Regions from separate parts of the Streptomyces sp. NBC_00273 genome, predicted to be linked through region 2. Evidence: riboswitches for the same ligand, from Rfam matches in the RefSeq annotation. Region 2 holds a riboswitch; each other region holds the start of a gene.
The links. Region 2 has a riboswitch for cyclic di-AMP ahead of OG386_RS26275 (transglycosylase family protein). Riboswitches for the same ligand answer to the same signal wherever they lie in the genome.

Region 1 (9,964 bases), 3.6 Mb from region 2:
AAGCAGACCTGGAGCGACCTGCGCCAGCGCAAGAAGTCCCTGCCGGTGGTCGCCGCACTCGCCGCCGGCGGGGAGGCCTCCGAGCAGCTCGCCGAACTGCTCGCCGCCGACGCCAAGAGCAGCGACTTCGAGAACTTCTCGGAGGAGGAGTTCGCGGCCCGCGCGGCCCTCATCGAGGCGGCCGGCGGCCGCCAGTGGACCGCCGACGAGGCGCGCCGCCAGCACGCCGTCGCGATCCGGGCCCTGGACGACGTCGACATGCCGCAGCGCGTGCGCGAGCAGCTCGTGGCCCTCGCGGACTTCGTCGTCGTGCGCAAGAGGTGATCGCCACCCGACAGCGGATATGAATCGCGAGTCGCCGGCCGGCGCCGCCACCTGAGCGTGGCGCGCACCGGCCGACGGCAGACCCCAGCACAGCAGAGGACACTGTTCTAAGGGGAAGCCATGACAGCGACGACCGACGGCAGCGCCGAGGGCGCCGGCGCCGGCAGCGAATCCACCCCGGGGGCCCAAGGCCTCCCGGCAGGCCCCGGCGTGGGGCGCGCCCGTGGTCCGGCCGCGGAACCGGGTCCGCCCGCCCCGTCCCGTGCGGGCCGGGCAGGCCCGCGGGCCGAGTACGGCCCGCCGGGCACGGCCGGCGCGCAGGGCGCCCGTTCCGCCCCGTCGACGGCCGAACCGGGCCCGTTGGCCCCGCCCGCCGGCCGGCAGGGCGTGGCCACGATGCCGCCCGCGGCGAAGCCGGGCGGCCAGCCCGCGCCGAACACCGGCCGGGGCGGCGGCCGTGCCCGCACCGTGGACCCGTCCCCCGGCCCGGGGCCCGACCGGCCGGGCCGGACCACCGCGGACCTGCCCCGGCCGCCGGACGGCACCCGGCCGGGGGTGTACGAGGCCGCCGCGCGGGCCACCCGCAACCTGCTGGACCGCCAGGACCCCGAAGGCTGGTGGAAGGGCGACCTGGAGACCAACGTCACCATGGACGCGGAGGACCTGCTGCTGCGGCAGTTCCTCGGGATCCGGGACGAGGCCACCACCCGGGCCGCCGCCCTCTTCATCCGCGGCGAACAGCGCGAGGACGGGACCTGGGCCACCTTCCACGGCGGACCGGCCGAACTGTCCGCCACCATCGAGGCCTACGTCGCGCTGCGCCTCGCCGGGGACGCGCCGGACGCCCCGCACATGACCCGTGCCTCGGCCTGGATCAGGGCCCACGGCGGGATCGCCGCCGCCCGCGTCTTCACCCGGATCTGGCTGGCCCTCTTCGGCTGGTGGAACTGGGAGCACCTGCCCGAACTCCCGCCCGAGCTGGTCTTCCTGCCGCCCTGGGTGCCCCTGAACATCTACGACTTCGGCTGCTGGGCCCGCCAGACCATCGTCCCGCTCACCGTGGTCTCCGCACTGCGCCCGGTCCGCCCGGCCCCCTTCGCCCTCGACGAGCTGCACGCCGACGCGCGGACGCCCTACCCGGCCAGGAGACTCGCCCCGCTGACCAGCTGGGACGGCGCCTTCCAGCGGATGGACAAGGCCCTGCACGTCTACCGGCGGTTCGCTCCGCGCCGGCTGCGCAAGGCCGCGATGGCCACTGCCGGCCGCTGGATCGTCGAACGCCAGGAGAACGACGGCTGCTGGGGCGGGATCCAGCCGCCCGCCGTGTACTCGGTCATCGCCCTGCACCTGCTCGGCTACGACCTCGGGCATCCGGTGATGCGCGCCGGACTGGAGTCCCTGGAACGGTTCGCGGTGTGGCGCGCGGACGGCGCCCGGATGATCGAGGCCTGTCAGTCCCCGGTGTGGGACACCTGCCTCGCCGCGATCGCCCTGGCCGACGCGGGCCTGCGCCCCGACCACCCGGCGCTGGTCAAGGCCGCCGACTGGATGCTCGGCGAGGAGATCGTCCGCACGGGCGACTGGGCCGTGCGCCGGCCCGGGCTCGCCCCCGGCGGCTGGGCGTTCGAGTTCCACAACGACACCTACCCCGACATCGACGACACGGCCGAGGTGGTCCTCGCCCTGCGCCGGGTCAAGCACCCGGACCCGGCCCGGGTCGAGGCGGCCATCGCCCGCGGCGTGTCCTGGACCCTCGGCATGCAGTCGAGGAACGGGGCGTGGGGCGCCTTCGACGCCGACAACACCAGCCCCCTCCCGAACAAGCTGCCCTTCTGCGACTTCGGCGAGGTCATCGACCCGCCCTCGGCCGACGTCACCGCCCACGTGGTGGAGATGCTCGCCTTCGAGGGCCGTGCGGGAGACGCCCGGACCCGGCGCGGCATCGCCTGGCTGATGGACGAACAGGAGGAGAACGGCGGCTGGTTCGGCCGCTGGGGCACCAACTACGTCTACGGCACCGGCTCGGTGGTCCCGGCCCTCGCCGCCGCCGGGATCTCCCCGGGGCATCCCGCGATCCGGCGGGCCGTGCGCTGGCTGGAGTCCGTACAGAACGAGGACGGCGGGTGGGGCGAGGACCAGCGTTCCTACAAGGACCGGTCCTGGGCCGGGAAGGGCGCCTCCACCGCCTCGCAGACCGCCTGGGCGCTGATGGCCCTGCTGTCGGCCGGTGAGCGCGAGGGCAGGGCCGTGGAGCGGGGCATCGCCCACCTGGTGCAGACCCAGAAGGAGGACGGCACCTGGGACGAGCCGTACTTCACCGGCACCGGCTTCCCGTGGGACTTCTCCATCAACTACCACCTGTACCGGCAGGTGTTCCCGCTCACCGCGCTCGGCCGCTATCTGTACGGGGAACCGTTCGCCACGGCCGGAGCGCACCCGGCAGCGGTCGGGGAGGCGTGATGTCCGCCGCCGGCGGGGACCGGGCCCGCGGCCCCGACCCGCTGCTGGTGGCCTGCGCGCTGCGCATCGAGCAGGCGGCGCTGCGCAGCGCCTGCCGCGGCCAGGGGCGCGGGTCGGCCGGCGGGCACGTCCTGCTGCGCACCGGGATGGGTCCGCGCGCGGCCGAGCGGGCCGTCGGCCGGGCACTGGACCGGCCGGGACTGGACCTCGCCGCCGTCCTCGCGACGGGGTTCTGCGCCGGGCTGGTCCCCGGCATGCACCCCGGGGACCTCGTCGTCGCCGAGGAGACCCGGGACCCGCTGGGGACCGTCACCTGCACCGGTAGCGCCGTGCTCGCCGAAGCACTGGCCCGGGCCGTGCCGGGCCGGACGGTGCACCGCGGCGCACTGATCGGATCCGACCACGTCGTCCGCGGCCAGGAACGCGCGCACCTGCGCGCCACCGGCGCCATCGCGGTCGACATGGAGTCCGCGGCCACCTTGTGGACCGCCAGCCGGGGCGGCGGTCGTCCGGTTGCGGCCGTCCGGGTGATCGTGGACGCTCCGGAGCACGAGCTCGTCCGTATCGGCACGGTTCGCGGGGGAATATCGGCCTTCCGTGTCCTGCGTGCCGTACTGCCCGCGTTTCATGAATGGCACCGTTCGTTGCTGCTCCCCAGGAGGTGAGCCAGATGGCCATGCCGCTGCGCCAGTCCATCAGGGTCGGGACGTATCTTCTCGAACAGAAGCTCCGCAAGCGCGAGAAGTTCCCGCTGATCGTCGAACTGGAACCGCTCTACGCCTGCAACCTGGCCTGTGAGGGGTGCGGGAAGATCCAGCACCCGGCCGGGGTGCTCAAGCAGCGCATGCCGGTCGCCCAGGCGGTCGGCGCCGTGCTGGAGTCCGGTGCGCCCATGGTGTCCATCGCGGGCGGCGAGCCCTTGATGCACCCGCAGATCCACGAGATCGTCCGGCAGTTGGTAGCGAGGCGGAAGTACGTATTCCTCTGCACCAACGCGATGCTGCTGCGCAAGAAGATCGAGAAGTTCACCCCTTCCCCGTATTTCGCCTTCGCCGTGCACATCGACGGCCTGCGCGAGCGCCACGACGAGTCGGTGGCCAAGGAAGGCGTCTTCGACGAGGCGGTCGCCGCCATCAAGGAGGCGAAGAAGCGCGGGTTCCGGGTGACCACCAACTCCACCTTCTTCAACACCGACACCCCGCAGACGATCATCGAGGTGCTCAACTACCTCAATGACGACCTCCAGGTCGACGAAATGATGATCTCGCCCGCCTATGCCTACGAAAAGGCCCCCGACCAGGAGCATTTCCTGGGCGTCGAACAGACCCGAGAACTCTTCAGGAAGGCCTTCGCGGGCGGCAACCGGCGGCGCTGGCGGCTCAACCACTCCCCGCTCTTCCTGGACTTCCTGGAAGGGAAAGCCGATTTCCCCTGCACGGCCTGGGCCATTCCGAATTACTCCCTCTTCGGCTGGCAGCGCCCCTGCTATCTGATGAGCGACGGCTACGTACCGACGTACCGCGAGCTCATCAACGACACCGACTGGGACAAGTACGGCCGCGGAAAGGACCCGCGCTGCGCGAACTGCATGGCGCACTGCGGCTACGAGCCGACCGCCGTCCTCGCCACCATGGGCTCCCTGAAGGAATCCCTGCGCGCGGCCCGGGAAACGATCGCCAGCAACCGGGACAAGTCGGCATGAGCGGGCGGCCGGGGGCGGAAGGGGGCGGCCGGGGCCCGGGTTTCGACCTCGGCGCCCTGCTGGCCGAGCGCGGCGCGGAGCGGTACGAGCTGCACGCCCGGCACCTCAACCACCAGTTGCCCCGCATGCTGCACACCATCGGCTTCGACAAGGTCTACGAGCGGGCCGAGGGTGCCCACTTCTGGGACGCGGAGGGCAACGACTACCTGGACATGCTGGCCGGGTTCGGAGTGATGGGCCTGGGCCGGCACCACCCGGTCGTCCGCCGGGCCCTGCACGACGTCCTGGACGCCCAGCTCGCCGACCTGACCCGGTTCGACTGCCAGCCGCTGCCCGGTCTGCTGGCCGAGAAACTGCTCTCGTACAGCCCGCACCTGGACCGGGCCTTCTTCGGCAACAGCGGCACCGAGGCGGTGGAGACGGCCCTGAAATTCGCCCGGTACGCCACCGGGCGCCCCAGGATCCTCTACTGCGACCACGCCTTCCACGGGCTGACCACGGGCTCCCTCTCGGTGAACGGGGAAGACGGGTTCCGCGACGGCTTCGCACCGCTGCTCCCCGACACGAGGATCGCGCTCGGGGACCTCGCGGCACTTGAGCGCGAGCTGAAGCGCGGGGACGTGGCCGCCTTCGTCGTCGAGCCGATCCAGGGCAAGGGGGTCCTGGCCGCCCCGCCGGGATTCCTGCTCGCCGCGCAGGAGATGCTGCACCGGCGGGGGGCGCTGCTGATCGCGGACGAGGTGCAGACCGGCCTCGGACGCACCGGGGACTTCTACGCGTACCAGCACGAACCGGGCGTGGAACCTGACCTGGTGTGCGTGGCGAAGGCGCTCTCGGGCGGATACGTCCCGGTCGGCGCGACCCTGGGCAAGGACTGGATCTTCAAGAAGGTCTACTCGTCCATGGACCGGGTGCTCGTGCACTCCGCGAGCTTCGGTTCCAACGCCCAGGCCATGGCGGCGGGCCTCGCGGTCCTGTCCGTCATGGAGGACGAGGAGGTCGTGGCGAACGCCCGGGCCACGGGCGACCTGCTGCGCGGGCGGCTCGCCGCGCTGGTGGACGAGTACGAGCTGCTGCACGAGGTGCGCGGGCGCGGGCTGATGATCGGCATCGAGTTCGGCCGGCCGTCCTCGCTGGGCCTGCGCAGCCGGTGGACCATGCTGCAGGCGGCCCGCAAGGGGCTCTTCGCGCAGATGGTCGTGGTGCCGCTGCTGCAGAAGCACCGGATCCTCACCCAGGTCTCCGGGGACCACTTGGAGGTGATCAAGCTGATCCCGCCGCTGATCGTGGACGAGGCGGACGTGGACCGGTTCGTCGGGGCCTTCCGCGAGGTCATGGACGAGGCGCACGGCGGGTCGGGGCTGATCTGGGACTTCGGCAGGACGCTGGTGAAGCAGGCCGTCGCGGCGCGCTGACGGCCCGCCCACCCCGTGGGGGACGCCGGTCCCCGCCGCGTCAGACCAGGAGCCGGTCGCGCAGTCGGTCGAGGGTCTCGGGCGTCAGCCCGAGGCCCTCCGCCAGATAGCGCTCCACCCCGCCCCAGAGCTCGTCGATGGTGTCGAAGGCGGCCACCAGGTACTCGGCGCGGGCGTCGAAGAGCGGCGCGAGCAGCTCCATCACCTCGGGGGAGCGGGCGGCCGCCGACTCGTCGGTGCGGCGCACGCGGTAGCGGCGGTGCGGGGCGTTCGATTCCAGGTAGTCCGCCACGATCGCCTCCCGCTCGACGCCCAGCGCGAGCAGGGTGACGGCGATCGACAGGCCGGCCCGGTCCTTGCCGGCCGCGCAGTGCATCAGCGCGGGGACGCTGTCCTCGGCGAGGGCGTGCACGACCCGGCCGTGCTCGGCGGTGCGCTGCCGGATGATCCCGCGGTACGAGTTCGACATCCGGGCGGCCGCCTTGCCGTCGCCCAGGATCTCGCGCAGCTGCGCGAGGTCGCCGTCGCGGACCAGCCGCCAGAACTCCCGTCCGTCGGCCGGGTCCGAGAGCGGGATGTTGACGTTCCGGACACCGGGCAGCTCGACGTCCGGCCCCTCCAGGGCGTGGTCGGCGACGTTGCGGAAGTCGAAGATGGTGTGGAGACCGAGCGAGGCGAGGAACTCTGCATCGCTTTCGGTGGCATGTGCGAGATGTCCGCTTCGGAACAGTCGTCCCGTCCTGACCGTTCGTCCGTCAGAAGTCGGCAATCCGCCCACATCGCGGAAATTGCGCACTCCGGACAGCTCCGGCTCCTGTATCTGCTGGGTCAAAGCAACTCCTCCGCCACGTCCTGGGCCCTCTGTCCGAATTACACTACTTGGCGCCAACTTGCCATATCCGGAGGCGAGATCGGGCACGTCCCCGTGAGCCAGATCATACGGTGACCGTGAGTGCCTGATCGCTAAGGGCGAATGGCCCCGCCGGGGCGGTTGTTGGCGGTGGGGAATGGACACAGGGTGACGGTAATTCCGGCGGTCCCTCATGCCTGTTATTCCGTCAGGGAATTCACGGCTTGTTCCCCGTGGTCGCAAGGGATTACCTTCGCGATCGATCCGGGTGGACCGCCAAATCCTGCCGCCTCCCGGAAACCGCATCCGACCTATTCGCGCGGCAGGAGCGGGGGAACCAGGTAAGCCGCCGACCCGGAGATCCATTCGCCGGGACGGCTCGGGGTGAAGGCGTGCATGTCCCGTACATGTATGGCCGGACATCTCCAGTCCGAACCCGACAGCTCACCTCGCAGGCGCCGGAGAGGAATTCGTCATGCCTGCAAAGGGTAAGCACCGCCGCCCCAAGTCCCTTTCCCTTTCCCGCGGTTTCGCCGTCGCCGGAACCGGTGGCGCGGCCCTCGCGCTGCCGCTGATCGGTGCCGCCGGCGCCCACGCGGCCGGCGCCCCGGCCGCCGCCCCCGCGGTGACCCCCGCGGTGGCGCCGCAGGCCCCCGTCGCCCTGCGGGCGGCCCCCGTCGCCGCCGTGCAGGCCGCGCCGACCGTCTACACCGTCGTGCCGGGCGACTACCTCTCCAAGATCGCTGTCGAGCGCCACCTGTCCGGCGGCTGGGAGCAGCTGTACGCCGACAACCGCGAGGCCGTCGGGAGCAACCCGTCGCTGATCCACCCGGGCCTGAAGCTCACCCTCGGCGGTCCCGGCGAGGCGGCTCCCGCCGAGGCCGAGGCCGCCCCGGCCCCCGAAGCCGAAGCGGAGCCGGTCGCGCCGGTCGCGCCGAAGCCGGCCCGCAAGCAGGCCGAGCAGGCCGCCCCGGCGCAGCCGGAAGCCGCCGCCGAGCCCCAGGCCGAGGCCCCCGCCGCCGCGCCGCAGTCGGCCGCCGGCTTCGTGGCCCCGGTCAGCGGCGGCATCTCCACCCAGTACAAGGTCGCGGGCGCCATGTGGTCCTCCGGCTACCACACCGGCGTCGACTTCATCGCGGCCATGGGCACCACCGTCAAGGCCGTCGGAGCGGGCACCGTGGTCTCCGCCGGCTGGAGCGGCTCGTACGGCAACGAGATCGTCATCCGGCACGCGGACGGCAAGTACTCCCAGTACGCCCACCTGTCCCAGCTCTCCGTCTCCTCCGGCCAGAGCGTCACCGCGGGGCAGGCCATCGGCCTCTCCGGCTCCACGGGCAACTCCACCGGCCCGCACCTCCACTTCGAGATCCGCACGACCCCGTCCTACGGCTCGGACATGGACCCGATCGCCTACCTCCGCTCCAAGGGCGCGAGCCTCTGACGGCACCCGCCGCAGGAGCACCGACACGCGTGGGGCCGGGACCCGAGGGGGGTCCCGGCCCCACGTGTACTTATTCCTTATCTCCCGCGTGGTATAGATCACGGCCCGTCAACCCCTCGTTACGTTGGCGTAGGTTGGTTACGGGAGTGAAGGATGGGTTCTCGTGGCAGCGACGACGACGAAACTCAAGACCATCGGCTCGTACGCGGCGATCGGGGACAGCTTCACCGAGGGCGTGGGGGACCCGGGACCCGGGGATTCTTTTCTCGGCTGGGCGGACCGGCTCGCCGTGCTCCTGGCCGATCAGCGCGAAGAACACGACTTCCGGTATGCGAATCTGGCGGTGCGGGGGAAGCTCCTCGACCAGATCGTGGCCGACCAGCTCCCGAGGGCCAAGGCCCTCGCACCTGACCTGGTGACCTTCTGTGCGGGCGGCAACGACATCATCCGGCCCGGCACCGACCCGGACGACGTGGCGGAGCGGTTCGAGGCGGCGGTGGCCGACCTCACCGGGGCCGTGGGGCAGGTCATGATCACCACGGGCTTCGACACCCGGGGCGTACCGGTGCTCAAGCACCTGCGCGGCAAGGTGGCGACGTACAGCGCGCACGTCCGCGCCATCGCCGACCGCTACGACTGCCCGGTGCTCGACCTCTGGTCGCTGAAGTCCGTACAGGACCGGCGGGCCTGGGACACGGACCGGCTGCACCTCTCGCCCGAGGGACACACGCGGGTCGCGCTGCGCGCCGCGCAGGTGCTCGGGCTGGACGTGCCGGCCGACCCCGACCAGCCGTGGCCCCCGCAGCGGCCGCGCGGCTCGGTGGACGTGACCCGGGACAACATCCAGTGGGCGCGCGAGCACCTCGCGCCGTGGATCGGCCGACGGCTGCGCGGGGAGTCCTCCGGGGACCACGTGGAGGCGAAGCGGCCGGACCTGCTGCCGCTCTAGGCCTTGTCCGCAGGGCGCGGGAGCCGGAAGCGGAATCCTTCGGGGCCGGTGTGCGTTGGGATGGTCGTAGAACGACGACCATCCTGACCCCATCCTCCCTGGAGGCGCTTTGACCGGCTCCCGTCCCTTGCGTCCGCGGCTGCGTGCCCTGCGGCCCGAAGCCTTCGGTGCGGACCCGTCCGGTGCCCGGCTGGAGCGGATCCGCCGCTCGCCGAACTTCGCCGACGGCGTCTTCCAGAATCCGGTCGGGGCCCGGAACAGGCCTTCGGGGTCGATGGCGGAGTTCGCGAAGATCTACTTCCACCGGGAGCAGCGGGTGCGGCGCAGCCCCGCCGCACCGATCCCGGTCCACCCGACGACCCTCGCGGACCTGGCGAAGCCGCCCGCGAGCGGCCTGCGGCTGACCTGGATGGGGCACTCCAGCGTGCTCGCGGAGATCGACGGGCGCCGGGTGCTGTTCGATCCGGTGTGGGGCGAGCGGTGCTCCCCCTTCCCCTTCGCCGGCCCCAAGCGACTGCACCCGGTACCGGTCCCGCTGGCCTCGCTGGGCACGGTCGACGTCGTGGTCATCTCGCACGACCACTACGACCACCTCGACCTGCCGACGATCAAGGCGCTGGCCGGGACGGACACGGTCTTCGCCGTCCCGCTGGGCGTCGGCGCGCACCTGGAGCGCTGGGGCGTACCGGCCGACCGGCTGCGCGAGCTGGACTGGAACGAGAGCACCGAGATCGCCGGTCTCTCGCTCACGGCCACCCCCGCCCGGCACTTCTGCGGCCGCGGCCTGCGCAACCAGCAGCACACCCTGTGGGCGTCCTGGGTC
Region 2 (9,964 bases):
GGGCCTGCATCTCCTTCATCACGCCGTTGGCCTCCAGCGTGCCGATCGCGGAGGCCGCGCGCGGGCACGTCAGGTAGTACAGCGTCGGGAAGGGGGTGCCGTCGGGGAGCCGCGGGGCGGTCTCCACCACGTCCGGCTGCCCGCAGGGGCAGCGGTGCGCGATGGCGCGCAGCCCGCGCGGCGGGCGGCCGAGCTGCTGCTCGAACGCCTCGATGTCCGCGTCGGTCGGCTCGGTCCGGTCGGTCTGGGGCGGGGGCGTCTGCATGCCTGGAGGAAGTCTCTTCGTTCTCGTGGATGGGTGCTGCGGTACGGCGGTACGGATCACTCGCCGGGGCGGTCGGCCTTGTCGACGCCGTCCCAGACGTTGGAGTACCAGGGGCGGTCGGAGCCGGCGTGACCGGTCCGGTGCGGCTGTGGGGACTGGGCCCCGGGGTCGCTCATGATGTAGCCGATCTCCCCCGGGCGCAGGAAGTGCAGGTGCTTGCGCGCCTGCTGCTCCGCGAAGGCGTCGTCCTGCCAGCGGGCCTTCTCGTCGCGGAGCCGCTCCAGGCGGTCCCGCGCGGCCGCGGCGGCCCGCTGCTGCTTCGCGATCTCCGAGCGCTGGGAGACGTACTGGCGCATCGGATACGCGAGGGCGACGACCAGCGTACAGAGGACGAGCACCAGGAGCGCGGCGCGGCCGGTGAGCCGGCTGCGGCGGACCTGACGCCGCGACTGCGACCGGTAGACGTGGGCGGCGGTCCGCTCGCCGAGCTGCTTGAGCCTCGTCGCGGTGGAGAAGGTGGAGAACCGATCCCGGTTCCCGGCCATTGGTCCGCCTCCCCTAGGTACGCACTACGCAATACGTCCCCGCACACGGTACGGGACCGAGTGCGGGGACGTACGGAGGCCAGCCCCTCAGGGGGGTGATTAGCCCTTGAAGCGCGGGAAGGCGCTGCGGCCCGCGTACACCGCGGCGTCGTCGAGGATCTCCTCGATGCGCAGCAGCTGGTTGTACTTGGCGACGCGGTCCGAACGGGCCGGGGCGCCGGTCTTGATCTGACCGCAGTTCACGGCGACGGCGAGGTCGGCGATGGTGACGTCCTCGGTCTCACCGGAGCGGTGGGACATCATGCACTTGAAGCCGTTGCGCTGGGCCATCTCGACGGCGTCCAGGGTCTCGGTCAGCGAACCGATCTGGTTCACCTTCACGAGCAGGGCGTTCGCGGAGCCCTCCTCGATACCGCGGGCCAGACGCTCCGGGTTCGTGACGAACAGGTCGTCACCGACGATCTGGACCTTGGCGCCGAGGCGGTCGGTGATGGTCTTCCAGCCGTCCCAGTCGTCCTCGAACAGCGGGTCCTCGATGGAGACCAGCGGGTACGCCTCGACGAGCTCGGCGTAGTAGTCGGTCATCTCGGCGGCCGAGCGGGACTTGCCCTCGAACTCGTACTGGCCGTCCTTGTAGAACTCGGACGCGGCGACGTCGAGCGCGAGCGCGATGTCCTTGCCCGGGGCGTAGCCGGCCTGCTTGATGGCCTCGATGATGAGGTCGAGCGCGGCGCGGTTGGACTCCAGGTTCGGGGCGAAGCCGCCCTCGTCGCCCAGGCCGGTGGAGAGGCCCTTGGTGTGCAGGACCTTCTTGAGGGTGTGGTAGACCTCGGCACCCCAACGCAGCGCCTCGGAGAAGGACTCCGCGCCGATGGGGGCGATCATGAACTCCTGGATGTCCACGTTGGAGTCGGCGTGCGACCCACCGTTGAGGATGTTCATCATCGGAACGGGCAGCAGGTGCGCGTTCGGACCGCCGAGGTAGCGGAAGAGCGGAAGGTCCGAGGCCTCCGACGCGGCGTGCGCGACGGCCAGGGACACGCCGAGGATGGCGTTGGCGCCGAGCGAGCCCTTGTTGTCGGTGGCGTCCAGGTCGAACATGGCCTGGTCGATCAGGCGCTGCTCGGTGGCGTCGTAGCCGACGAGCTCCGGGCCGATCTGCTCGATGACGGCGAGGACGGCCTTCTCGACACCCTTGCCGAAGTAACGGTTGGGGTCACCGTCACGGAGCTCGATGGCCTCGAATGCACCGGTGGAGGCGCCGGACGGAACTGCAGCACGGCCGGTGCTGCCATCGTCGAGGCCCACCTCGACCTCGACCGTGGGGTTGCCTCGGGAGTCCAGGATTTCCCGGGCTACGACGACGTCGATGGACGGCACGAGCATCTCCTTCTGGGATGTGACGCTGAGTGTGCGGTGGCGTGTCAGGCCGTGGGATGGCCTTGCCGCCTAGAGCCTAACCGGCTCCGGGCACTGGGCCGCCCGACCGCCCGGACCCTGGGACGAAAAAGCGACCGAATACCCCCCTTCCGGGACATAGGTCGCTTGATCATCGGCGTTCAAGGGCCGCACGCAGCACCGCCCGGCGCGTGGGGCACGCGCCGGGCGGTGGAAATCATGCACGGGGTCAGCTGACGCCCCGTACATGTTCCCGTGGCTTTGCCGCAGTGTTCAGCTGAGCTTCAGCTTCTGTCCCGGGAAGATCAGGTCGGCGTCCGAGACGATGTCCTTGTTCAGCTCGAAGAGCTGCTGCCAGCCGCCCTTGACGCCGTTGGCCTCGGCGATGGTGCCCAGGGTGTCGCCCGTCTTGACCTCGTACGAGCCGTTGCCGGTCTTCGGCGCGACCGGAGCCTCGGTGCGCTCGGAGCGGGTGGTCGGAGCCTCGGGGCGCTTGGTCTCCTGCTTCGGCGCGGCCTTGGTCTCGGCCTTCTTGGTCTCGACCTTCGGCTGCGGCTTCGACTGCGGCTTGGACTGCGGCTTCGACGCCGGGGTCTCGGAGCCGCCACCGGTGTAGGCGGAGTTCGTCAGGCCCTTGCCGCAGGACGGCCAGGCGCCCTTGCCCTGGCTCTTGAGGACCTTCTCGGCGATGGCTATCTGCTGCGACTTGGAGGCCTGGTTGGCCTGCGCGGCGTACGACTTGCCACCGAACCCGGCCCACGTGGAGGGCGAGAACTGCAGACCGCCGTAGTAGCCGTTGCCCGTGTTGATGGACCAGTTGCCACCGGACTCGCACTGCGCGACCTTGTCCCACTCGGACGTGGTGGCGGCGCTGGCGGTGCCCGCGGCCATCAGGGGGGCGGCCACGGCCACACCGGCAACACCGGCGAGCGTGACGATCCGGACAGACCGCTCGATTGCAGTACCGCGACGGTGCTTGCCCTTGCCGGAAAGCAGCATGGAGTTTCTCCTCACCGACGCCTACGAGGTGAGCTGTCGGGTTCGGGCGAGTGAGTTGCCCGGTCGTGCGACCTAGCGCACGTCTTAACCCCAAGCCGGTGGCGTGACCGTCTCTCAACGGCCGCTCCCGGCACCTACCTTGGTTCCCCCGCTCCTGCCTTCGGCGCTTGACGCGACGACTGTTCCCCCCGTCCGCCGGCAGGATTCGGCGATGCGGTCGAAGGAGCTCGCGGTGGCGAGCGATTCAGAAGGTAGACAGGTCCCTCCCCGATGTTCAACGAGGAACATCGGGGAGAAACGGGCCCTACTTGCACTCCCCGCAGGGGCATTTGCGCAGGTGAGGGCGGGGTTTGCGGAAGCCCCGAGGCGGGACACGCCAGTTGACCGGAAGAGACACATGTCTCACTTACAGAAATCCGACATTCAACTCTTTCCGGATAACTGAACTGTCCTTAATGCGGGGTTAGATCCAGGTTCTGGCCGGGCTTGATGAGGTCGGCGTCCTCGCCGATGACTTGCTCATTGGCCTGGTAGAGACCGTTCCAGCCCCCCTTTACGCCCTTGGCAACCGCGATGGTCGCCAGGCTGTCGCCCGCCTGGACCGTGTAGGTGGGGTCCGACGCGGCGCCAGACGGGACCGCCGGCGCGGTCTCCGGCGCACCGCGGTGCTTGCCATTGCCCTCGACAGGAGTGGTGGAGGTGGTCTGCGGGACCTCCGGGTTCGCGGGGGCCGTCGGGTCGACCGGGGGCAGTCCCGGCGTGGTGGGCGAGGTGGTGGGCGCGGTCGGGTCCACCGGCAGCGTCGGCGCCGTCGGGTCGACCGGGGTCGGCGTGCCGGTCGGACCGCCCGGCTGGACCGGAGCCGTCGGGTCGACCGGAGGCGTCGTCGGGACGTCCGGCGCGGGCATGACGGGCAGTCCGACGGACGGCGCGTCGGGAATCAGGAACGGGGTGCTGGACGGGCTCGGAGCCGGGGCCGGGGTCGGCGAACCGTAGTCCGTGGACGGCTTGCCGCCGCCGGTGGACGGAACGGCGTCGTCCGGGCGGGACGGCGCGGGGGCGACCGGGCTCTTGCTGCCGGGCAGACCGGGGTCCACCTGCGCAGCGGGGCTCTCCTTGACCAGACCGGCCGAGGCCGCGCACAGCGGCCAGGCCTGCGGTCCCGTCGAGCCCAGCACCCGCTCGGCGACGGCTATCTGCTGGGAACGGCTCGCCAGGTCGGGGCGCTCGGCGAAGTCGAGCCCGCCGGCGCTCTGCCACTCCTCCTGGGTGAACTGGAGTCCGCCGTAGGCGCCGCTACCGAAGTTCGCGCTCCACGAGCCACCGCTCTCGCACTCGGCGACCTTGTCCCACGTCGACGTGTCGGCGGCGGTGGCGCTGGTGGCGGCCAACAGCGGCATGGCCAGCGCAGAGCCAGTGACTCCGGCTGTGACGACCAGCGCGGGGACCTGGCGGGGGCGTCTGTGACGGCCGTTCCCGGAGAGCATGAGGGATCACCTTTCGCATATAACAGCGGGGTAACGGCAGAACCTAGCGGCCTTCGAACGATTGTCACAAGTCAAGACTGAACCTGACTTTTAATCAGCTTTCGCGCAAGTGTTTTGAGCCGCGAATCGAACGGGAAGAGTACGCAGCCCCCGCATGATCAACCCCCCGCGCCAGCGCAGGTCTTGGGATGGAACGGCTAGTTCCAGATCGGGCAGACGCGTCAGCAAAGTCGCGAGGGCGGTCTGTCCTTCGAGCCGGGCGAGCGGCGCACCCAGGCAGTAGTGGATGCCGTGCCCGTATCCGAGGTGCTGGTTGTCGGTCCGGGAGAGGTCGAGGGTGTCCGGGTCCGCGAAGCGCTCCGGATCCCGGTCGGCGGCCGCGAGGACGACCAGGACCGGGTCGCCGGCCTCGATCCGCATGCCGCCCAGGGTCAGCGGCTCGGTGGCGAACCGCCAGGTCGCCAGCTCCACCGGACCGTCGTAGCGCAGCAGTTCCTCGACCCCGGTGGCCAGCAGTTCGCTCTCCCCCGCGGCGAGGGAGCGCTGGAGGCGCTCGCGCTGTCCGGGGTTCATGAAGAGGGAGTGGACCCCGTTGCCGATGAGGTTCACGGTGGTCTCGAAACCGGCGAAAAGCAGGATGAAGGCCATGGCGGTGGCCTCGCCCTCCGTCAGGTGGTCACCGTGATCGCTCGCCCGGATCAGGTCGGAGATCAGGTCGTCGCCCAGATCATCCCTTTTGCGGTGGATGAGTTCACCGAGGTAGGTCCGCATCTGCTTGACCGACCGGGCCACCCCACCGCGCGGACCGCCGCCGTGGCGGATCATCATGCCGGCCCAGTCGCGGAAGTCGTCCTGGTCCTCGCGCGGTACCCCGAGCATCTCGCAGATGGCGTAGATGGGGAGCGGGAAGGCGAACTCGTGAATGAGATCAGCCTCACCTCTCCCCGCGAACCCGTCGATCAGGTGGTCGGTGAGCGCCTGCACCCGCGGAGCGAACTCGGCGACCCTGCGCGGGGTGAAGGCCTTCGACACCAGCCGCCGCAGCCGGGTGTGGTCGGGCGGGTCGATGTTGAGCAGGTGCGTCATCAGCTCCGCCTTGCGCTCCCCCGGGATCCCGGTCTTGCCCTTGGCGTGCGCGGGCTCCGCGTGGTGCGCCGGATTCTTGCTGAGCCGCTGGTCGGCGAGGGCCTGGCGGGCGTCGGCGTACCGGGTGACGAGCCACGCCTCGACCCCGCTGGGCAGCTTGGTGCGGTGCACCGGGGAGTGCTCGCGCAGCCAGGCGTACGCCGGGTAGGGGTCGGTCGCGAACTCCCAGTCGAAGAGGGTGGGGCCCTCGGCGGAAGAGGTGTCGGCGGGAGTGTCCGCGGGGGTTTCGGCGGGGGTTCCGGAGGTCTGCTCGTGCACCTGATGACCGTATCCCGGCGCCGAACCCTCATCCGATATGGGTGGTTAGTCGCGGCTGTCCGTAGATCGGCCATCCCTTGACCTGAACTTCTCCGGCATTCCTACTTTCGGTTTTGTGGATGTCAGGATCTTGAAAAGCAGTTTCGCGGTGGTGGAGAGACGGGCCGAGCACGCCGTCAAGTTCTTCTACTCCCACCTCTTCTGGCACAACCCCGCGGTCCGCGCCCTCTTCCCGGACTCACTCCACGACATGGAACGCCAGCGGGACCGGCTCTTCGCCGCGCTCACCCACGTGATCGCCCGCCTCGACGACGAGACCCTCGGCCCCTACCTGCGCGACCTGGGACGCGACCACCGCAAGTTCCTGGTCCGCCCCGAGCACTACGCGGCCGTCGGCGCCAGCCTGCTCGCCGCACTCGCGGAGACCTCCGGCGCGGCCTGGACCCCACCGGTCGAGAAGGCCTGGGCCGAGGCCTACCAGGTGATGGCCGACGCGATGACGGCCGGCGCCGACGCGAGCGAGGACCCGCCGTGGTGGAACGCGGAGGTCGTGCGCCACCTCCAGTACGGACCGGACATAGGCGTCCTGACGCTCCGGCCGCACGCCCCCTTCCCCTATCTCCCCGGCCAGTACACGAGCGTGAGCAGCGACCGGGTCCCGACGACCTGGCGCACCTACTCCATCGGCAACGCCCCCCGCCCCGACGGCACCCTCGACCTGCACGTCAGCCGGGTCGACCGGGGGCGTCTGAGCACCGCCCTGGTCCGCGAGACCCGGCCGGGCGACGTGCTGCGGCTCAGCGCCGCCGGCGGGCAGCTGACCTTCCGCCGCGAGGACCGCCCGGTCAGCCTGATAGCCGCCGGCACCGGCTGGGCACCCATCCGGGCCCTGCTGGAGGATCTCGCGGAGCGTCCCTGCGATCAGGACGTACGGCTCTTCGTGGTGGCCCGGGACGGCGCACACCTCTACGACCGCCCGCTCATCGACGCGTACGCCGCCAGCTGCGCCTGGCTCGCCGTCACCTACATCACGCCCGCCCCCGGGCGCCACCGCAACCAGGCCACCGACCGGCTGGCGACCGCGCTGGGCAACCGGGGGCTGTGGCCGGACCAGGACGTCTACCTCAGCGGTCCGCCGCAGTTCATCGACGAGACCGCCCACCTCCTCCAGGAGCTGGGCGCCCGCCCCGGCCGCCTCTTCCACGACGCCGTGCCGGCCCGGGGCCACGCGTACGGGGAGCGCCCGCTGGGATTCGGCGAGTGGTTCCTCGAGCCCCCGACGCCCCACTGGTACGACCCCTCGGCCCGCGCGCCGAGGACGTACTGAAGGGAGGTCCCCCTACTCGCCCGGCTCCGCCACGCCCTCGGCCACCCGGATCGCGTCCCGGTAGGCGCGGGCCGCCGCGCGCAGCGCGGTCTCGGGGTCGGTCCCCGCCGCCTCGGCGCGTGCCGCGAGCTCCAGCAGCTCGTACCCGATGCCCTCGCCGCGGGGCAGTTCCACGGCCACGCCGCCCGTCCGGGCCCGGCCCGCGAGCTTGGCGGCGAGCGCCAGGCCGGGCTGGCCCACCGGGATCCCGTCGGTGACCGACGCCCGCCGCTTCTCCACCGCCTTGGTGCGCTGCCAGTGCGCGTTGACGTCCTCCGGGGTCTCGGCCTCCGCGTCGCCGAAGACGTGCGGGTGCCGGTGGATCAGCTTGGTGACGAGCGCCCCGGCCACGTCGTCGATGGAGAAGGCCTCGACGGCGTCCTCGCCGTCCTCGCCCTCCCCGCCGGCCTCCTCGGCGATCCGGGCGTGGAAGACCACCTGGAGCAGCACGTCGCCGAGCTCCTCGCGCAGCTCCTCCCGGTCCCCGTCCTCGATGGCCTCGACCAGCTCGTACGCCTCCTCGATCGCGTACTTGGCCAGGCCCCGGTGGGTCTGGCGGGAGGTCCACGGGCACTCGCGCCGGACCCGGTCCATCACCTGGACCAGGTCGAGCAGGCGCGCGCCCGGCAGGTCGTAGGAGCCCGGGAGCAGTTCCAGGTCGGGCATGGAGACCCGGCCCGAGCCGGCCAGCCGGGCCAGCCCGTCGGTGAGCCGCTGGTCGCCCTCGCCGCCCGGGAGCACCACGACCGTACGGCCGCCCGCGCAGGCGTCGACCAGCGCGTGCGCGTCCGGGCTCTCGAACGCGACCTCGATGCCCGCCTCCCGCAGGTACGGCAGCTGCGGGTGGTCGGGGTCGGCGCACAGCACCCGGTCCGCGGCGTGCAGGACCTGCCACGCCGGCCAGGACAGCACGCCGGGGGCGACCCGGTGGCTGGTGGTCAGCAGGACGATGCGGCCCGTGGGCTCGGCAGCGGTGGCGGCGGCGGTGGGTTCGGAGTGGTCGGTCACCCTCCGAACCTACCTCCGGCGCGCCGGTCCGCGGCCCGGGGGGACCCCGGAGCCTCAGGCTCCGGCGGGCGCCGCCTCGGGCCGCGTCCGCTGGGTGATCCAGGGCGTCTCCCCGGTGCCGAGCTTGATCTCCTTGGCGTCCCAGGCTCCGTAGCGCGGGTTCACCTCGATGTGCAGTGCCTTGACGGCGGCGCGGGCGGGCTCCTCCAGCTTCCCGGCTCCGTACTTGGCGGTGAGCGCGGTGAGGAGCACCCGGTCCCGGAGGAAACGGTCGACCTGGCCGGGAGCCATGGCCCCCTTCTGCAGGAGCAGTGCCTCGAACTGCTCGTTGCCGCCGTTCTCGTCGACGTACGCCTTGCGTTCGTCCTCGATGTCCTTCTGGGTGGCCGCGAGCCCGGCGGTGTCGGCCATCTTGTCGATGATCCGGCTCTGGAGGAGCGCGTCGAGCTTCTGCCGCTCCAGGTGGGGGGTGCTCGCGATGAGTTCGGCGGCGGCCTGCCCGGAACGGTTCTGCGCCGCGCGGACGTCGTTGACCTGGGCCTGGAGCGCGGAAGTGGTGATCCGTTCGCCGCCCACGACGGCCGCGGTGCCGGGTCGGGGCTCGCCCGAGCAGGCGGACAGCAGGGGCGCCGCCACGAGCAGGGCGGCGGAGACGGAGAGCGCTGTGCGACGGTGCAAAGGAGCCTCCAGGGCCGGGAGATTGTGCGTCGGTGCACAAAGGGCCGTGCGGTGATCGATGTTATGAGGTCACGGTGATCCGGACCACCGGTTCGACCAACGATTCGCGCGCGGACCGAACACGCACCGTTCATAGGCGAGCCGGCGGGCGCCGGCGTGTCCGGCGCGCCACCCGTCACCCGTTCTGGGGACCCCGCTCCCCTCGCGCCGCCCGGATCGGCCACCGGCAACCCTGAGGCCACCCTTCGGTCACCCGGCCCTGCCAAGGTCGGCCCACCATGTCGACTACGCACCGCTCGCCGCACCCCTCGCCGCGTCCCGCACCGCGTCCCTCGCCGCCTCCCGCACCGCGCAGCTCACCGCACGGCTCGCCGCGCCGCCGGAGTCTGCTCGGCTCGGCCTTCGCCGCCCTGCTCACGACGGTCGCCGTGTGCGCCGGGGACGCCGCTGCCCGCGTGTTCCCCTACGGACCGCGCCACCGCAGCATCAACGACCTCGGCAACCAGTTCGTCCCCTTCCACGCGCAGCTGTGGGACCTGCTGCACGGCCGCGCGGAGGGCGGGCTGCTGTTCAACTGGCGCTCCGGCTACGGCATGAGCTTCCTACCGGACCTGGGCACCTACCTGACCAGCCCCTTCGCCGTCCTCGTCGGTCTCTTCCCGCGCGCGGACATCGACCTCGCCGTGTACGTCGTGACCGTGCTCAAGACGTCGGCCGCGGCAGCGGCGATGGCCTGGCTGCTGCGCACGCAGCGCCGCGGGCCCTGGTGGGCGGCCGGGCTGCTCGGGGCCTCGTACGCGCTGTGCGGCTGGTC
Region 3 (9,964 bases), 2.7 Mb from region 2:
CCGCGGCTTCGTCGTTCACCAGAGCCCGGACCGAGGACCGGAGCCGGGGTCCGACCCGGGGGCGGGCTCGGGCTCGGGGTCCGGGGGCCGGGCTCATGAGCCGGCCGGGCTCCGTCCCGGGACGGTCTCGGAGTCGAGGTCCGGTCTCCGGCTCAGGGCCGGCTTCCGGCCCGGGGGCCGCGTTCGGGAGCCGGGCACCGGCCCGGGGGCCGCGCTCGGGGACCGGGAGGCCGACTCGGGGGCCGCGCTCGGGGCCTGTCCCCAACTCCGGGGGCGCACCCCAGGAGCCGGGCTCCGGGCAGTCCTCCGGCCTCACCCGGCCTCACCCGGGCCCGCCCCGTGCGCTCACCCCGCGGGACCGCGGCCCCGCGGGCAGCGCGAACCCCGAAGAAATACCGCTCGCCGAAAAGGGCCCGCTGATATCCGGCCCGGCGCACGCCTAATTAAGCTCGGCCGGAATTCCGCACGGCGAATTGTTTCGACGCACGGCACATAGGCCGCCGTACAGCGAATTCACGCGACCCCACCCTTTGTATACGGCTGCTGTTAATGCCGGACGCTCGACATGTTTACGGCAGGTTGCGAAGTGCTCACCGCCGGGCGGAGCCGCAGCCGGTGCGCCCCCGCCGCACGGTCCGCGTGGGCCGCGGTCAGCGCCCGCGCCCGTTCGGCGTCGCCGCGCGCCACCGCGTCCACGATCGCCCCGTGCTCCGCCCAGGACTCCACGGGCCGGTCCGGCGCCTCCACCACGTACATCCACGCGATCTTGTGCCGCATCTGCGTGAGCAGCGCGATCAGCCCGGGGCTGCCGGAGGACTGCGCGAGCGTCTCGTGGAACCAACCGCCCAGGGACCGCAGGTCCTCGCCTTGGCCCCGCCTGGCCCGCTCCTGCCCCAGCCTGACCAGCCCGCGCAGCACCTTGAGGTGCGCGTCGGTGCGCCGCCGGGCGGCTCTCGCGGCAGCCAGCGGCTCCAGGAGCATCCGCAGCTCCAACAGGTCCGCGGCCTCCTGCCCGGTCGGCTCCGCCACGCAGGCCCCCGCGTGCCGCCGCGTGGTCACGAACCCCTCGGACTCCAGGGTCCGCAGGGCCTCGCGCACCGGGACGCGCGAGACCCCGTACCGGCGGGCCAGCACCTCCTCGGTCAGCCGGCCGCCCGGCTCGAACACCCCGGAGACGATGTCGTCGCGGATTGCTGTGCATACCGCGTGCGCAGGAATACGCAAGACCGAACCTCCGCCTATTTCCGACTGCCACCCTCATTGCACGCACATGCGCGTGCTGCGACTCTATTGCAACACACGATAATTTCCGAGAGCGGCCAGAAATACGAAACATTTACACAAAGACGCAACACACAAAGACCCCGGCTCGGGGAGCCGGGGTCTTCGGTGAAGCGGTGCGGGGCGGTGTCAGAGGCTGACGCCGTGCGAGCGCAGGTACGCGATCGGGTCGATGTCCGAGCCGTACTGCGCGCCCGTGCGGGCCTCGAAGTGCAGGTGCGGGCCGCTGGAGTTGCCGGTGGAGCCCGACAGGCCGATCTGCTGGCCGGGGGTGACCTGCTGGCCGACGGAGACGTTCAGCGAGCTCATGTGCCCGTACTGGGTGTAGGTGCCGTCGTTGTGCTTGATGACGACGTTGTTGCCGTACGCGCCACCCCAGCCGGCCTCGACGACGGTACCGACGCCCACCGCGTGGACCGAGGTGCCGGAGGCGGCGTGGAAGTCGATGCCCGTGTGGGAGCCGGAGGACCACATGCCGCCGCCCGCGTGGTACTGCGTGCTGACGTACGAGCCGTCCACCGGGGCGACGAAGGTGTTGAGGCGCTTGCGCTCCTCCTCGCGGGCGGCGCGCTCGGCGGCCTCGCGCTCGACCTTCGCCTTGACCTCGGCGAGGCGCTTGGCCTCCGCGGCCCGCTGCTTCGCGTCGGCCTCGGCCTGCGCCTTGACGGCGTCCTGCTCGGCGACGCGGTGCTGGGACTCGGCCTGGTCGGCTATGTCGCCCGCAAGGTCCTCGGCGACGACCACGGCACCCAGGCCGTTGTCCTGGCCGATGGTGCTGCTGTGGTTGTCCGCGGCGAAGGCCGGGGCGGCGAGGGAGCCGACGACGCCCGTAGTGGCGATCGCGGCGATACCGGCGTAACCGGCGGTCTTCTTGCTCAGGCGGCTGGAGCCACGGTGCTTACCGGTACCAGCGGGACGACTGCCAAACGCCATGAAGGGTTTGATCCTTTCCTTCCTTCTCGCCTACCGGGTTAGCTGACGGGTTCGGAGCAGGAAGGTCTCCTACGGACCTCCTCTTGCGAGGGAGTCCGATTCACCCCAGGGACTGTGGGTCCCCGGCTCCCCAGGCTCGCGCCTGACGGGGACTCGGCGATCGCTGTCCGGTGCCGCGGGTGCGGCGAGCACAACTGACGGGCAGCACGGCCGACGCTAGGCGGATCATCAGTCAATCGCCAAACAGACACGGCTTTTTGTTGCGTACGCCACACCACATAAAAGCAACCTCACCACTAAACGGACAAAAGGGGTTCTGGTGACCAAGTCACCAGAACCCCTTGCTGAAACCTTCAGCCGGCCCTCAATGAGCCGTCATCCGCCGGTCAGTTGGAGACGACCGTGACCTCTCCGATCCCAAGGGCCCGCACGGGCTCCTCGATCAGCGCCGCGTCGCCCACCAGCACGGTGACCAGCCGGTCCGCGGGGAAGGCCTGGACGACCGCCGTGGTCGCCTCCACCGTGCCCGTCGCGGCGAGCTGGGCGTACAACTGCGCCTGGTAGTCGTCCGGCAGCTCCTGCTCGACCTGGTCGGCGAGGGTGCCCGCGACCGAGGCCGCCGTCTCGAACTTCAGCGGGGCCACGCCCACCAGGTTCTGCACGGCGACGTCGCGTTCGGCGTCGGTCAGACCGCCCTCCGCGAGGGTGCGCAGCACCTTCCAGAGGTCCTCCAGCGCCGGTCCGGTGTTCGGGGTGTCCACCGAGCCGCTGATGGCGAGCATCGAGGCGCCCTTGCCGTCCGCGGTGGAGCGCAGCACCTGGCCGAAGGCGCGCACGCCGTAGGTGTACCCCTTCTCCTCGCGCAGCACCTTGTCCAGGCGCGAAGTGAGGGTGCCGCCCAGGCAGTACGTGCCCAGCACCTGGGCCGCCCACACCCGGTCGTGACGGTCCGCCCCGATCCGGCCGATCAGCAGCTGCGTCTGGACCGCGCCGGGCCGGTCCACGATGACCACGCGGCCGGTGTCGTCGGCGGTCACCGGCGGCACCGGGAGGGCCGCGGCGGTGTTGCCCGTCCACGTGCCCAGGGTGTCCGCGAGCACGGCGTCCAGGTCGATGCCGGTCAGGTCGCCCACGACCACCGCGGTGGCGGTGGCGGGGCGTACGTGGGCCTCGTAGAAGGCGCGCACGGCGGCGGAGTCGATCCGGGCGACCGTCTCCTCGGTGCCCTGGCGCGGCCGGGACATCCGCAGGGTGGCCGGGAAGAGCTCCTTGGAGAGCTGCTGCGCGGCGCGGCGCTGCGGGTTGGCCAGCTCGTGCGGGATCTCGTCGAGCCGGTTGCGCACCAGCCGGTCGACCTCGGCGTCGGCGAAGGCGGGGGCGCGCAGCGCCTCGGCGAGCAGGCCCAGCGCCTTGGCCAGCCGGGAGGCCGGTACCTCCAGCGAGACCCGCAGGCCCGGGTGGTCGGCGTGCGCGTCCAGGGTGGCGCCACAGCGCTCCAGCTCGGCCGCGAACTCCTCGGCGGAGTGCTTGTCGGTGCCCTCGGAGAAGGCCCGCGCCATGATGGTCGCCACGCCGTCCAGGCCCTCGGGCTCGGCGTCGAGCGGGGCGGCCAGGTTGACCTCGACCGCGACGACCTGCTGGCCCGGCCGGTGGCAGCGCAGCAGGGTCAGCCCGTTGGACAGCTGTCCGCGCTCGGGGGCCGGGAAGGCCCACGGCTGCGGCTCGCCGGCCTGCGGGCGCGGGTGGAAGGTCATCGTGACGGCTGCCGTGTCGCTCACTGCTCCGCCCCCTCGTTCTCGTCGGAGTCGTCGTGCTGGTCGGACTCGTCGGCCGCGAGCGGCTCGTAGACGAGCACCGCGCGGTTGTCCGGGCGCAGTCGGGCCGCGGCCACGGCCTGCACCTCCTCGGCGGTGACGTCGAGGACCCGCTGGACGGCGGTCAGCGCCAGCTGCGGGTCGCCGAACAGCACCGCGAAGCGGCACAGTTCGTCGGCGCGGCCGGCCACCGTGCTCAGCCGGTCCAGCCACTCGCGCTCCAGCTGTGCCTGGGCGCGCTCCATCTCCTCGGCCGTCGGGCCCTCGGCGGCGAACCGCGCGAGCTCCTCGTCCACGGCCGCCTCGATGGCGGGGATCTCGACCCCGCTGGAGGTCTTGACGTCCAGCCAGCCCAGCGAGGGCGCCCCGGCCAGGCGCAGCATGCCGAAGCCGGCCGCGACGGCGCTCTGGTCGCGGCGCACCAGCCGGTTGTGCAGCAGCGAGGACTCGCCGCCCCCCAGGATGGTCAGCGCCACGTCGGCGGCGTCGCACTCGCGGGTGCCGTCGTGCGGCAGCCGGTAGGCGGCCATCAGCGCACGCGCCGGGACCTCCTCGACGATCTCCTCGCGCAGCTGCTCCCCGATGACGTCGGGCAGCGAGCCGTCGCGGGGCGGCTGCTTGCCGTCGTGCGCGGGAATGGTGCCGAAGTACTTCTCGACCCAGGCGAGCGTCTGCTCGGGGTCGATGTCCCCGACGACCGAGAGCACCGCGTTGTTGGGCGCGTAGTACGTGCGGAAGAAGGTGCGCGCGTCCTCCAGGGAGGCGGCGTCCAGGTCGGCCATGGAGCCGATCGGGGTGTGGTGGTACGGGTGGCCCTCGGGGTAGGCCAGGGCGGTCAGCCGCTCGAAGGCCGTGCCGTAGGGAACGTTGTCGTAGCGCTGGCGGCGCTCGTTCTTGACGACGTCGCGCTGGTTCTCCATGGACTCGTCGTCCAGGGCGGCCAGCAGGGACCCCATCCGGTCCGCCTCCAGCCAGAGCGCGAGCTCCAGCTGGTGGGTCGGCATCGTCTCGAAGTAGTTGGTGCGCTCGAAGCTGGTGGTGCCGTTGAGGGAACCGCCGGCGCCCTGGACCAGTTCGAAGTGCCCGTTGCCGGGTACGCTCGCCGACCCCTGGAACATCAGGTGCTCGAAGAGGTGAGCCAGGCCGGTGCGTCCCTTGACTTCGTGGCGCGAGCCGACGTCGTACCAGAGGCAGACCGCGGCGACCGGGGTCAGGTGGTCCTCGGACAGCACCACGCGCAGGCCGTTGGCCAGCCGGTGCTCGGTCGCTGTCAGGCCGCCGGAGCCGGCCTGGGCTGTGGCCGTGTGACCCATGGGCATGTGGTCCCTTCGATCGCGATGCAGAGATTTCTTATCGACCTGCCACTGTATGCAAGCGCGCCGACCGCCGGATAAGTTCCCGGGTCACTCCCCCGCACTCCGTCCGGGGGACCCCCGGGGTCGGAGTCGGCGTTGTCGGTGCGTCGGGCCACAATGGTCCGCGTCGTACCCTCGCCGGACACCACAAGACCGTCCAACCCAGCCAGACACCCCGCCCGACACCCAGCACACCCCATTTTGGTTAAGGAGCCGCGCAGCGATGGCCCGCCGCAGCACGAAGACCCCGCCGCCGGAGGATTTCGAGGAGAAGATCCTCGACATCGACGTCGTCGACGAAATGCAGGGCTCCTTCCTCGAGTACGCGTACTCGGTGATCTACTCCCGCGCCCTGCCCGACGCCCGGGACGGCATGAAGCCGGTGCACCGGCGCATCGTCTACCAGATGAACGAGATGGGCCTGCGCCCCGACCGCGGCTACGTGAAGTGCGCCCGTGTCGTCGGCGAGGTCATGGGCAAGCTCCATCCGCACGGTGACGCGTCGATCTACGACGCCCTCGTGCGCATGGCCCAGCCCTTCTCCATGCGGCTGCCGCTGGTCGACGGCCACGGCAACTTCGGCTCGCTCGGCAACGACGACCCGCCGGCCGCGATGCGTTACACCGAGTGCAAGATGGCCGACGCCACCTCGCTGATGACGGAGTCGATCGACGAGGACACCGTCGACTTCACCGCCAACTACGACGGCCAGGAGCGGGAGCCGGTCGCCCTGCCCGCCGCGTACCCGAACCTGCTGGTCAACGGCGCTTCCGGGATCGCGGTCGGTATGGCCACCAACATGCCCCCGCACAACCTCGGCGAGGTCATCGCGGCCGCCCGCCACCTGATCCGGTACCCGCAGGCGGACCTGGAGGCGCTGATGCGCTTCGTACCGGGTCCCGACCTGCCCACGGGCGGCCGGATCGTCGGGCTCTCGGGCATCAAGGACGCCTACGAGAACGGCCGCGGCACCTTCAAGATCCGCGCGACGGTGGCGGTGGAGGACGTGACGGCGCGCCGCAAGGGCCTGGTCGTCACCGAACTGCCCTTCACGGTCGGCCCCGAAAAGGTCATCGCGAAGATCAAGGACCTGGTCGGCTCGAAGAAGCTCCAGGGCATCGCCGACGTCAAGGACCTCACCGACCGCTCGCACGGCCTGCGCCTGGTCATCGAGATCAAGAACGGCTTCCACCCGGAGGCCGTGCTGGAGCAGCTCTACAAGCTGACGCCGATGGAGGAGTCCTTCGGCATCAACAACGTGGCGCTGGTGGACGGGCAGCCCCTGACGCTGGGCCTCAAGGAGCTGCTGGAGGTCTACCTCGACCACCGCTTCGAGGTCGTCCGGCGGCGCAGCGAGTTCCGCCGCACCAAGCGCCGCGACCGGCTGCACCTGGTCGAGGGCCTGCTGGTGGCGCTCCTCGACATCGACGAGGTCATCCGGCTCATCCGGGACAGCGACAACTCCGCACAGGCCAAGTCCCGGCTGATGGAGCGGTTCTCGCTGAGCGACATCCAGACCCAGTACATCCTGGACACCCCGCTGCGCCGACTCACCCGGTTCGACCGGATCGAGCTGGAGTCCGAGCGCGACCGGCTGACGGGCGAGATCGACGAGCTGACCGGGATCCTGGAGTCGGACAGCGAGCTGCGCAAGCTGGTCTCCGCGGAACTGGCGGCGGTGGCGAAGAAGTTCGGCACCGAGCGCCGTACGGTGCTGCTGGAGTCCGCGGGCACCGCAGTGGCGGCCGTTCCGCTCGAGGTCGCGGACGACCCGTGCCGGGTGCTGCTGTCCTCGACGGGCCTGCTGGCGCGTACGGCGAACGGCGAGGCGCTGCCGGAGGAGGAGGGCGGCGTCCGCGCCAAGCACGACCTGATCGTCTCGCAGGTCGCCGCGACCGCCCGGGCCGATGTCGGCGCGGTCACCTCGTACGGGCGGCTGCTGCGGCTGTCGGTGATCGACCTGCCGCAGCTGCCGGACACGCACGCCGCGCCGAACTTGGCGGGCGGCGCTCCGGTCTCGGAGTTCCTCTCCGGGCTGGAAGCGGACGAGAAGGTGATCTGCCTGACCTCGCTGGACGAGTCCTCGCAGGGCCTCGCGCTGGGCACCGAGCAGGGCGTGGTCAAGCGCGTCGTACCGGACTACCCGGCGAACAAGGACGAGCTGGAGGTCATCACCCTCAAGGAGGGCGACCGGATCGTCGGCGCGGTCGAGCTGCGCACGGGTGAGGAGGACCTGGTCTTCATCACCGACGACGCCCAGCTGCTGCGCTACCCGGCGGGCCAGGTCCGCCCGCAGGGCCGCCCGGCGGGCGGTATGGCGGGCATCAAGCTCGCCGACGGCGCCAAGGTGATCCACTTCTCCGCCGTGGACCCGGCGCGGGACGCCGTGGTCTTCACGGTGGCGGGCTCGCACGGGACCCTGGACGGCTCGGTGCTGTCCGGGAAGCTGACCCCCTTCGACCAGTACCCGCGCAAGGGCCGGGCCACGGGCGGCGTGCGCTGCCAGCGGTTCCTGAAGGGCGAGGACGTACTGGTCCTGGCCTGGGCGGGCGGTTCCCCCGTCCGTGCCGCGGCGGCCAACGGCACTCCGGCCGAGCTGCCGACCGCGGACCCGCGCCGGGACGGCTCGGGGGCGGCGCTGCCGGCGGCGGTCGCGGCGCTGGCGGGAGCCGCGCTGTAGGTCGCGGGAGGGCGTTCGGGTGGTGCGACCGGGGGGACGTACCACCCGAATGCCGACTAGTGTTTTCCCCCAGGACGTGGTGGGGGGAGAACGCAGCTGATGAGCCGTCGAGCGGGCAGCGGACTGATCGGGAACTGGGCGGAGGCCCAGCGTCGGCAGCAACAGACGCAGCTGGTCCAGCAGCGGGAGGCCGAGCGCCGGCAGCGGGCCCACGAACGGGACGCGAACCGGAGCCACCGGCAGTACCGCGAGGCCGAGGCCCTACGGCGTACCGCGCAGCTCGACGCCGAGGTCGAAGCCCTCAAGGGCCTGTTGGTCGCGGGCTGCCGGACACCGGCGTTCCGGATGTCCTCCCTGGCCCGGCCGGACCGGCTGCAACCCTTCGACCCCGGGGCCCTGGCGCACCCGGTGCCGATGCCCCGCATCGAGGACTTCCAGCGGCAGAGCAGCGGCTGGACGCTCGGCTCGAACCACCGGGCGCAGGCGGAGCGCGAGGCGCACGCCCGCTACACCCAGGCCTGGCAGGCCGCGAACGCCGCGGAGGCGCAGCGCCAGCAGCAACTGGCCGCGTACCGGCAGCAGTACGACCGGTGGGCGGCGGAGCAGATCGCCGGGGTGCGGGCGCACAACGGCGGGCTCACGGAGCTGGCGGACGCACTGCGGGCGGGTGATGCCGATGCGGCGGTGGAGTACTTCTCGGCGGCCCTGTACGCCTCGACCGCCTGGCCCGAGGGGCTACCGAGGCAGGTGACGGCCGCGTACGATCCGGCGGCGCGCCAGCTGGTGTTGGACTGGGAGCTGCCCGGGTACGCGGTGGTGCCGGAGGCCCGGGCGGTGCAGTACCTGCCGAGCACGGACCAGGACAAGGTGAAGCCCCGCCCGGTCACGGAACGACGGGCGCTGTACCGGGACCTGCTGGCCCAGTGCGTGCTGCTGGTGGTGCGCGAACTGTACGCGGCGGACGAATTCGGCGTACTGGACTCGGTCGTGGTCAACGGCTTCGTGGACTGCCACGATCCGGTGACGGGCCAGGAGACGCGGTTCGTGCTCGCCACGGTACCGGCGGCGCGCAGCGCCTTCGCCGGACTGCGGCTGGAGCAGGTCAGTGCGGTGGACTGTCTGGTCTCGGGGCTGGGCGGGCTGCTGTCGGCGCGGCCCGACCAGCTGACGGCGGTGCGCCCCGGGCGCCGGCCCGACGAGGTCGGCGGGGGTGTCGTCAGCCACGGCGGGCACGCGGGCGACGCGGACGGGGACGAGCCGGACCTCTTCGCGATGGACCCGATCGTCTTCGAGAACCTGGTCGCCGAGCTGTTCCGGGCGATGGGCATGGAGGCGGTGACCACGCAACGGTCGGGCGACGGCGGGGTCGATGTGGAGGCGGTGGACCCGACTCCGATCCGGGGCGGTCGGATCGTCGTGCAGGTCAAGCGCTACCGCAACACGGTGCCGCCGACGGCCGTGCGTGATCTGTACGGCACGGTCCAGGACAAGGGGGCGAACAAGGGGGTGCTGGTCACCACCGCGACCTTCGGCCCCGGGTCGTACACCTTTGCCAACGGCAAGCCGCTGGAGTTGGTTCCCGGGGCGGACCTGGTCGAGCTGCTCCACCAGTACGGCCTGCGCGGCCGGCTCGGCAGCGGTGCCACGGCACCCGACCGGCGGGCGGCCGAACCGGCTCCCCCGGCCGAACACAACGTGCTCGGCATGTCCTGGTCGGGTTCGGTCGCCCTCGACGTGTGCGCGCTCGTCTGCACGGGCAACCGGGTGCTGAGCGAGGAGCACTTCGTCTTCTTCAACAACCCGCGGACCCCGGACGGTTCGGTACGGGCCCGCGCGCACGCTGCGCCCGACAAGGCGGCGCTGGAGGTCTCCTTCGACGCCCTGCCGTCGCAGGCCGACCG

Region 1: linked by a shared signal. The riboswitch ahead of OG386_RS09780 (LysM peptidoglycan-binding domain-containing M23 family metallopeptidase) and the one ahead of OG386_RS26275 (transglycosylase family protein) in region 2 are both predicted to bind cyclic di-AMP.
Region 3: linked by a shared signal. The riboswitch ahead of OG386_RS13620 (M23 family metallopeptidase) and the one ahead of OG386_RS26275 (transglycosylase family protein) in region 2 are both predicted to bind cyclic di-AMP.

What each region holds. Positions count from the first base shown of each region.
Region 1 is NZ_CP108067.1:2,311,700-2,321,663, reverse strand. Features, by position in the region: gene OG386_RS09810 (polyprenyl synthetase family protein) at 1-324, shown strand, start outside; gene shc (squalene--hopene cyclase) at 445-2,784, shown strand; gene OG386_RS09800 (phosphorylase family protein) at 2,784-3,449, shown strand; gene hpnH (adenosyl-hopene transferase HpnH) at 3,455-4,486, shown strand; gene OG386_RS09790 (aspartate aminotransferase family protein) at 4,483-5,901, shown strand; gene OG386_RS09785 (tyrosine-protein phosphatase) at 5,942-6,733, opposite strand; cyclic di-AMP (ydaO/yuaA leader) riboswitch at 7,049-7,224, shown strand; gene OG386_RS09780 (LysM peptidoglycan-binding domain-containing M23 family metallopeptidase) at 7,227-8,192, shown strand; gene OG386_RS09775 (SGNH/GDSL hydrolase family protein) at 8,356-9,141, shown strand; gene OG386_RS09770 (MBL fold metallo-hydrolase) at 9,251-9,964, shown strand, end outside.
Region 2 is NZ_CP108067.1:5,936,022-5,945,985, reverse strand. Features, by position in the region: gene OG386_RS26290 (DUF501 domain-containing protein) at 1-265, opposite strand, end outside; gene OG386_RS26285 (FtsB family cell division protein) at 322-810, opposite strand; gene eno (phosphopyruvate hydratase) at 910-2,190, opposite strand; gene OG386_RS26275 (transglycosylase family protein) at 2,482-3,207, opposite strand; cyclic di-AMP (ydaO/yuaA leader) riboswitch at 3,211-3,383, opposite strand; gene OG386_RS26270 (transglycosylase family protein) at 3,660-4,694, opposite strand; gene OG386_RS26265 (cytochrome P450 family protein) at 4,785-6,098, opposite strand; gene OG386_RS26260 (globin domain-containing protein) at 6,229-7,425, shown strand; gene OG386_RS26255 (nucleoside triphosphate pyrophosphohydrolase) at 7,438-8,472, opposite strand; gene OG386_RS26250 (SurA N-terminal domain-containing protein) at 8,527-9,150, opposite strand; gene OG386_RS26245 (YfhO family protein) at 9,429-9,964, shown strand, end outside.
Region 3 is NZ_CP108067.1:3,253,338-3,263,301, forward strand. Features, by position in the region: gene OG386_RS13615 (GntR family transcriptional regulator) at 547-1,224, opposite strand; gene OG386_RS13620 (M23 family metallopeptidase) at 1,411-2,214, opposite strand; cyclic di-AMP (ydaO/yuaA leader) riboswitch at 2,227-2,383, opposite strand; gene OG386_RS13625 (M16 family metallopeptidase) at 2,601-3,968, opposite strand; gene OG386_RS13630 (M16 family metallopeptidase) at 3,989-5,341, opposite strand; gene OG386_RS13635 (DNA gyrase/topoisomerase IV subunit A) at 5,607-8,063, shown strand; gene OG386_RS13640 (restriction endonuclease) at 8,163-9,964, shown strand, end outside.